DNA from 2 places in the Micromonospora sp. GCM10011541 genome. Region 1 is predicted to be linked to the other one. Evidence: riboswitches for the same ligand, from Rfam matches in the RefSeq annotation. Region 1 holds a riboswitch; the other holds the start of a gene.
The links. A riboswitch is a leader RNA that binds a small molecule or an ion and turns the genes downstream of it on or off. The one in region 1 is predicted to bind cyclic di-AMP.

Region 1 (4,178 bases):
CACGACTCCTGCGGCGCGGTGCAGGCCGCCAAGGAGGCGGTCACCACCGGCAGGACCCCCGCCGGGCACCTCGGCGCGGTGGTCGATGCCGTGGTGCCCAGCCTGCGCCGGGCGGCGGCGGAGGGCGTCGAGGACATCGACGGCATCGTCGACATCCACATCGCGCAGACCGTCGAGGCGCTGCTGGCCAGCTCCCCCGTCCTGGCCGGTGCGGTGGCCGCCGGGCGGTGCGCGGTGGTCGGCATGTCGTACCAGCTCGGCGCGGGCGAGGTGCGGACTGTGGCCACCGTGCCGGCGGGTGCGCCGACCAGGCCGCCCGCCCAGGTCGAGCACCCCACGCCCACCGCCGTCGGCTGACGCCGCGCCACCGGCACACGACGACCGAGGGGCCGTCCCGCGCGGTTCGGCGGGACGGCCCCTCGGCCGTGGTACGTCGTCGGTCAGAGCAGCGACATGTGCACGTGGTCGGTGTGGTTGGACGGCCCGCTGTAGGACTTCCAACCGGTCGCCGGGAACCAGATCTGCCGGTTCCAGATCACGTAGTAGATGCCGAGCCGGTCCGCGTTGCGGATCAGGAAGGCGGCGACGTTGTTGCCGTACATCCGGGTGTCGTTGTTGTGCCAGGGGGCGAACCCGCTGTTCTGCAGCGACCAGTCGCAGGCCCGGCCCTTCGGGTGCTCCCACGGCCCGCCGGACCGGTAGCAGCCGGCGAAGCGGTTGAAGCCGGCCCGCCTCACCTCCTTGTACGCGTGCAGCGTGCGCGGCGTGATGCAGCCGGAGGTGGTGGGGTCGTTCTCGCTGCACGACTCCGGCTTCCAGTCCCCGTCGGCGGTGCGGCCGGGGCCGATCCGGGCGACCGGCGAGGTGGCCGAGACCAGGCCGCCGGTGAAGCCCTTCCCGCCGACCAGGGCGAGCGCCTTCTCCGTCTCGACTTTCTCCCGGGCCATCGCGTTCGTCAGCGTCTGCTGGGCGCGCACCTCGGCGTCGAGCGCCAGCTTGGCCTGTTCGGCGCGGTTCTTCGCCGCGTTGACCTCGGCCAGCTTCTGCGCGTTGACCATGTTCAGCTCGTCCAGGGCGGCGGCCCGCCGGACGAACGAGTCCGGGGCGTTGCTCTCCAGCAGCATGGCCACCGCGCCGATCCGGCCGGTCCGGTACGACTGTGCCGCGATCTGGGACACCTGCGGGCGCAGGGCGTCCAGCTGGTGCTGCGCCGCGCGTACCTCCAAGGCAAGCTGGAGCTGGCGCTGCCTCGACTTCGCCAGCTTGGTCTTCGCCTGCACGTAGTTGCGGTTGGCGGCCTCGATGGCGTCGGTGATGAGCTTCGGCTCGGCGTCCTCCTCGTGCCCCGAGGGGGTGGGGGGCGTCGTCGGCGCCGCGATCGCCGGCGCGGGGCCGGCGACGATGGTGAACGCGGTGAGCACGGCCACCACGGGGGTCAGCCAGCGGCGCAGGGGTGCCGTCACAGTGTTCCCTTCCGTCGACCGCCGACCGGGTTAGCTGACGGGTTCGGGGCGGAAGTGGCCCCTACCGCTGGCGCGGATTCACCCCATGTACCTGGTTCCCCGGTTCGCCGTACGGCGATTGGGCGGCGGTACCGCAGGCGCCGCTGCGCGCCTTCGGCGGTGACCGGCAGCGAGGTTACCCGAGAGTCCTCCCGAGGATCTACGTCCGGAAGCCGACTAAAAGCGGTAATTCGACGGCCGACCCCGTGACCAGCATCGCTTTTGGCGCGGGCGGTCACGCTGCGGAGTTTCACCATGCGGTGTCCGTGCTCCTCTCCGGTCCGGTCCGACCGCCGTGGGCGTCCGCGGCCGCACCGCTGCGTGGTGCGCTGAGCGCCGCCAGCGCGGCGTCCGGCTCCGCGGGGGGACGGGACGCCGGCGCGGCGGGCTGCCCCGCGCCGCCCCGACCGGCGGTGGTCACCACGGCCGCCAGGCCGGTGGTGAGGGGTACGGCGGCGATCAGGCCGATCGTGGCCACCGCGCTGCGAACGATCTCCTGCGCCATGAACTCGCTGGTGAGGATCTCGCTCACCGGCCGCGAGTCAGCGACGAGCAGGAGCAGGAGCGGCAGCGAGGCGCCCGCGTACGCCAGCACGATGGTGTTGACCGTGGAGGCGATGTGGGCGCGGCCGACGCGGGTGGCCGCCCGGTAGAGCTGCAACCGGGACAGCCCCGGATTGGCGTGCGCCAGCTCGGTGACGGTGGCCGCCTGGGTGACCGTCACGTCGTCCAGCACGCCCAGCGAGCCGATGACGATGCCGGCCAGCAGCAGCCCGTGCAGGTCGACGTCCCGCTGGAACATCGACAGCGTGGTGGCGTCCTCGCTGCCGAATCCGGTCAGGTGGGTGGCGGCGGTGGCGAGCGTGCCGAGGACACCGGTCAGCACCAGGCTGCCGAGGGTGCCGAGAACCGCCACCGAGGTCTGCGCGGTGATCCCGTGGGTCAGGTACAGCACCACGAACATGATCAGCGCCGAGCCGACGATCGCCACCAGCAGCGGTGGCTGGCCGGCGCCGATTCCCGGCAGCACGAAGCCGAGCAGGATGGCGAAGCTCGCGACCAGGCCGCCGAGCGCGGCCAGCCCCCGCCAGCGGCCGAACGCGACGATGGCGACGGCGAACAGTGCCGCCAGCCACACCAGCGGCTTGCCCCGCTGGTGCTCGGCGATGTTGTAGCTCTTCGTCGCGGGGTCGGCCGGGTCCACCAGTTCCACCAGGACGATCCGGTCGCCGACCTCGACGGTGGGCGCGCCGGGGCCGACGGGGATCGGGGTCTCCACCTGGCGGCCGGCGTCCGGGCCCTGCTCGACCGCCACGCGGACGGTGCCGCAGGGCCCGGCGGAGCCACCCGGGGTGCCCTCCGGCACCTCCGCCGCCGGCGGGCACGGCTCGGTGACCACCCGGGTCACCGTGCCGTGGTAGCGCGGCACGTCGGCCGCACGCTCCGGGGCCGGGGTGTCCCGGGGCCAGAGCACCAGGGCGGCGAGCACGCTGAGGACGAACAGCGGGACCACCGTGGCGACGAGGATCCGTCGTACGCCCGGCGGGGCGGCCGGAGCTGGACCGGTGTGGTCGGCGCCCATGGTGAGTCTCCCAACGGTTCTCAGGCGAGGTACGTGTCACCGGGCCGGTCGGTTCACCGGGCCGGGACAGGCGTCCGCCGGTGCGGCGGTCGCCGGGGCCGTCGCAGGGAATGCTAGTCAGGCCGACCGGCGGTCCCGCCGGGCGGCGCTCCGCGGCGCGGAGCGGGCCGTTCCTCCCGACCGGTACGACCCGGCAGGTTAGCGTGGTCTCCGTGCGTACGGAGGCGGCGGTGACGCCCGGACGGTGGGTCCGGCTCCTGCTGCTGCTCAGCACGCTGGTCGGGCTCGCCGCCATGCACACCCTCGGCCACGGCGCGCACGCCTCCGGTGGGCACCGGGCGGGTCACGAGACGCAGCGCGCCGGGCACCACCTCGATCTTCCGGCGGTCCTCGCCGAGGCGGTCGCGACCGTCGCCGCGGCGGTGGCCGACTGCCCGGGTGACGGCTGCCACGCCCGCGCGCTCCCGCCGACCGGTCCCAAGGACGACCGGTCGGGGTGGAGCGTCTGCCTGGCCGTCCTCGGCGCGTTCGCCGTGGCGCTGCTGGTCGCCGTGCTGCTGCGGGCCGGTTCGCGGCCCGTCGGACGGGCCGCCCGCGGATCGCCGCGACCCGCCTGCGGACCGCGGGCCCCGCCGCCCCAGCCCTTCGCACTGCGTCTGGTGACGGCGTCGGTGCTGCGCAGATAGGACGCCCGACGCGGGTGACCGTCCGGTGACCCGCGTCCCGTGTCCGCTGCGTACGTTCCGACACCGAAAGGTCTTTCCTGTGTTCACTCGTACCATCGCGCGTCGTGCCGCCCTGGTCGGCGCGACCGCTCTCGCCACGCTCGCCCTGGCGGCCTGCGGCGATGCCGACCACTCGACGTCCGGCTCCGGCCACAACATGCCGGGCATGGGCGGCGCCGGCACGCCCACCGTGGGCGCCTCGGCATCGTTCGCCGAGGCCGACGTGATGTTCGCCCGGATGATGATCCCGCATCACCAGCAGGCCGTGGAGATGGCCGAGCTGGCCGACAGTCGGGCCGCCGACCCGGAGGTGAAGAAGCTGGCGGGGCAGATCAAGGCTGCCCAGGCGCCGGAGATCGCCGCCATGAA
Region 2 (4,178 bases), on a different contig from region 1:
GACGAAGGCCCCCGGTCGAGCTGACCGGGGGCCTTCGTCGTCGGATGCGGTGGCTACTGCGGCGCGCCCACCGCGGCCGGCAGGATCAGCACGTCGTCCAGGTTCGCGAACATCACCCGGTGGCCGAACTGGATCTGCACGTACTGGTTCTCGCCCCGGACCACCGTCCGGTCGCCGGGGGCGGAGCCGTCGAACGAGACCGCCCGGTAGTACTCGCCCGGGAGGACGCCGCCGAGCGCGTACCGCTGGCCCGCCGCGAAGGTGTACTGCAGCGGCGAGATGCCCTGGTACGGGATGGTGGCCGGGTAGGCGGCCCGCTCGGGGTAGGCCCGCCCGTACACCGGGATCGTGGTCTTGCCCGGCTTGGGCGTCACCACGAAGCCCTGCGCCCACTTCGCGGTGGGCGCGGCGGACGGGTTGAAGAACCAGGCCTTCTGGCCGAGGTACCAGATCGCGGTCCAGTCACCCTGGACGTCCGCGAGGGCGTACGTCTGACCGGCCGAGGCGCGGGCACCATGGTCCTTGATGTACATGGTGTCCGGCGTGCCGTTCGGGCGCAGCCCCCGGTCGTTGACCAGCGGGGCGTCCAGGCTCGGGGCGCTGTGCAGGATGACCGAGGACGAGCCGCGCAGCGGGCAGGGCTCGGCCGGCGGCGGCGGATCCGGCACGCCCGGCGGCTGCTGGTTGCAGCCGTAGAACGCCGGGCGGTTGCTGGCGAAGTCCGGGTCGATGGTGACCAGACCGGTGTGCGGGGTGCCGGTCGACTGGAACGGCGCCTTCATCAGGTCGAAGTAGTGCGACCAGTCCCAGTACGGGCCCGGGTCCCAGTGCATATCGGCCACGGTCCCGGCGGTGGTGCCCGGGACATTGTCGTGGCCGAGGATGTGCTGCCGGTCCAGCGGGATCTGGAACCGCAGCGCCAGGTGCCGGACCAGCTTCGCCGACGTCCGGTACATCGCCTCGGTGTACCAGGTGCCGTGGCCGGCGAAGCCCTCGTGCTCGATGCCGATGGACTTGGCGTTGACGTACCAGTTGCCGGCCTGCCAGCCGACGTCCTTGGCCTTGATGTGCTGGGCGACGTAGCCGTCCACCGAGCGCAGCGTGTAGTGCCAGCCCAGGTAGGTCTTGGTCTGCACCAGCTTCACGCTCGGACCGAAGTAGCCCTCGGTGTCGTGGATGACGATGTACTCGAGCTTCTGCTGGGCCGGCCGGTCACCGAGATCGTGGTTGCCGTAGTCACCCGGCTTCGGGCCGTACTTCTCGTACGGGGCCGGGATCCACTCGCAGGCGAGGCGGACCGGGCACTCCAGGCCGTCCGGCCGCTCGGCGCGGCGCAACCCGAGCCGGTGCAGCCCCGACTCGTCAGGGGACACCTGGCGGGCGGCGAGGGTGACCCGCTGGCCGTCGTCGGTCATCCGGCTGGCGCCGACGCTGATCTGGTCGTACACCTCGTCGGCGAAGGCCGCGGCGGCGTCCTCGGTGTCCGCGCCGGAGTACCGGGCCACCGCGCCGTACCAGGCCGCCGGGTCGCTGCCGGCGCCGACCGGCGCGGCCAGTTCCTTCTGGTACGACGCGAGCAGCGCCGCCCCGCCGCGGATGTTGGCGGTGGCGTCGGTGCGCAGCGTCGCCTCGGCCACGCCGGTGAGCGCGGCGGCAGCGTCGAGGGTCTGCAGGGACGCCTGCGGCAGGACGTCGCCGGTCGCCTCGGCGGCGGCCGACGTGTCGACCACCAGCGGCCGGGCGTCGTCGCCCCGGGGGTCCTCGTTCTCGTCGACGTGTGAGCTGCCGGGGGTCGAGGCGACCTGTTCGGCGTCGGTCAGGTGCATCGGCCCGTAGCCGCCGCTGGTGCTGGGCTGGCCGGGGTGGGTGTCCCAGCGGGACTCCAGGTACGACACGCCGAGCAGGACGATCTCCGGCACGCCGTACTCGGCCGCCGCGGCGGCGTACTGCTGCTGGCGGTCGGCGGACCCGGCGGTCAGGGGCTCGGCGGCGACGGGTCCGGTGCTGAGAAGGGCGGTCGCCGCAGCCACGGCGGTGGCGAGCAGAACTCGTCTGCTCGGCGGCAAGGGTGGACGGAGCATCGAACCTCCAGGTCGGGCGGAAGTCACTGCGTGCTCACCCTCACCCCACCCATGGCGTTGGGTCAATACCTTTCCCCGCAGTGATGTTGAGTGAAGGAAACCTTCACCAGCGCGGCCCATGCGAATTCGGGTACGGAGTGTCACGGCGTCTCGGGTTGCGGATTGATAACGGCGCTCTCTACTCTGGTCAATCGTCGACCGGAATGTGCATCGCCCAACCCGGGTGGTGACGGTCCGACACTGCCGAGTCGCCTCCGGGCGAGCCGGGGACCCAGTTACCTGGGGTGAATCCGCAGCAATGCGGTAGGGCGGCTCCCTTCCCGTCCGAACCCGTCAGCTAACCCGGTAGGCGGTCAGCGAAGAAGGAGTCAGGAAGCCCGGTGGCACACCATGCCCCGCGGCGACCGTCGGTCCGGTCGAACGACCGGATGACGGCTGCGCCGCGTCCACGCTGGTCCCGCTTCACCACCGCCCTCGCCGCCCTGGCCGGTACCGCCGTCATCCTGACCGGCGGCGCCACGGCGGCCCACGCCGACCCGTCGGTCGCCGAGATCGAGCGCCAGATCGACCAGGACTGGAACAAGCTCGAACCGATCATCGAGCAGCACAACGCCACCCGTCAGGACCTCGCCGCCAAGCGGAAGCAGGCCGAGGCCCTGGCCAAGCAGATCGCCCCGTTGCAGCTCCGGGTCGACCTCGCCATGGGTCAGGTCGGCGGCCTCGCCGCCGACGCCTACAAGGGCGACAACCTGTCGACGGTGAACGCGCTACTGGGCAGCCGGTCGCCGAGCGACGTGGTCACGAGCCTCGAACTGCTCGACCGCTTCGCCCACCGCCAGCAGCAGCAGGTACGCAACGTCGTCGAACTCCGCGACGAGCTGGCCGCCAAGAAGAAGCCGCTCGACGAGATGGTCGCCCAGCTGACCCGGACCGAGGCCCAGCTCGCGGCGAAGAAGAAGCAGATCAACGCCGAGATCGCCAAGCTGGACAAGCTCCGCCTCAAGATCTACGGCAGCGGTGGCGGCGGCCCGCTGCGGCCCGCGCCCTGCCCGTCCGGCTACCCGGGCGGCCCCGCCGGGGTCGCGGTCAAGTTCGCCTGCGCCCAGATCGGCAAGATCTACGTCTGGGGCGCCGCCGGCCCGGACCACTACGACTGCTCCGGCCTGACCATGGCCGCCTGGGCCAAGGCCGGCGTCTCGCTGCCGCACAACGCGCGGCAGCAGCACGACGTCACCCGCCGGGTCAGCCGGAGCGAGCTGCGCGCCGGTGACCTGGTCTTCTACTACAGCGACCTGCACCACGTCGGCATGTACGTCGGCGGCGGCTGGGTGGTGCACGCATCCCAGTCCGGCAAGCCGATCACGATGAAACGCGTCGACGACGGCCAGATCAACAGCTACGGCCGACCGGGCTGATCCACCGGAAGGGGCTCTCGCGTGGCGGGGCCCCTTCCGCGGTCAGCGGGTCGGCCAGGTGCGCCAGAGATGCCATGCGGGCTTTGCTCTCACTGGTAGCGATGGTCATCGTGCCCGTCACCTGCGGCGGGAGTGGTGAAGCGTGGGGGACATCGGTGGCCGGTCGCGAACGGCGGCCCTACGGACGCACCGCCTCGTCCCGGGCTTCTCGACGAAGCAGGGCAGTTGAGATGACCGCAGCGAACACGCAAAAGCCGCCCGGCACGAAAACAGCAATCCGCTTCTCCTGCGCCTTCAAGGTCAGATACTGAGCCTTGCTGATGACCGTCGCCTCGCCGTGGTTGTTGACGACGTACGTTCCGGCACGCTGCTCCGGCACACCCGGTGTGGCACCGAGGGAGAGAACTCCGACCAGCCAGAACCCGGCGAACAGCAGCCAGCTCGCGATGAGCAACCAACCCGGCATCGTTTCGCGCAACAGACGCCACAACGCCTGGCCGCCGCCGGCACGGGTGCCGGTCTCTTGGACCGCGAGGCCCATGACTGCGATGAGGGTGATGACAAAGCCCGGCAGCGCCAGCAGCAATGCCGACGCCAGGATGATGGGCGTGGGCAGCGGAAGACCTCCTGGGAGTGTCGAGGCTGCCAACAGGCCGGCGCACCAAACGATCCCGGCAAGCGC

Region 2: another riboswitch for cyclic di-AMP. It lies ahead of ACFOYX_RS25495 (NlpC/P60 family protein); the one in region 1 lies ahead of ACFOYX_RS35610 (hypothetical protein).

What each region holds. Positions count from the first base shown of each region.
Region 1 is NZ_JBHSBP010000105.1:72,061-76,238, forward strand. It holds gene ACFOYX_RS35605 (carbonic anhydrase) at 1-357, shown strand, start outside; gene ACFOYX_RS35610 (hypothetical protein) at 441-1,463, opposite strand; cyclic di-AMP (ydaO/yuaA leader) riboswitch at 1,468-1,598, opposite strand; gene ACFOYX_RS35615 (YibE/F family protein) at 1,753-3,084, opposite strand; gene ACFOYX_RS35620 (DUF6153 family protein) at 3,297-3,770, shown strand; gene ACFOYX_RS35625 (DUF305 domain-containing protein) at 3,850-4,178, shown strand, end outside.
Region 2 is NZ_JBHSBP010000057.1:179,149-183,326, forward strand. It holds gene ACFOYX_RS25490 (peptidoglycan recognition family protein) at 54-2,081, opposite strand; cyclic di-AMP (ydaO/yuaA leader) riboswitch at 2,313-2,448, shown strand; gene ACFOYX_RS25495 (NlpC/P60 family protein) at 2,510-3,496, shown strand; gene ACFOYX_RS25500 (hypothetical protein) at 3,675-4,178, opposite strand, start outside.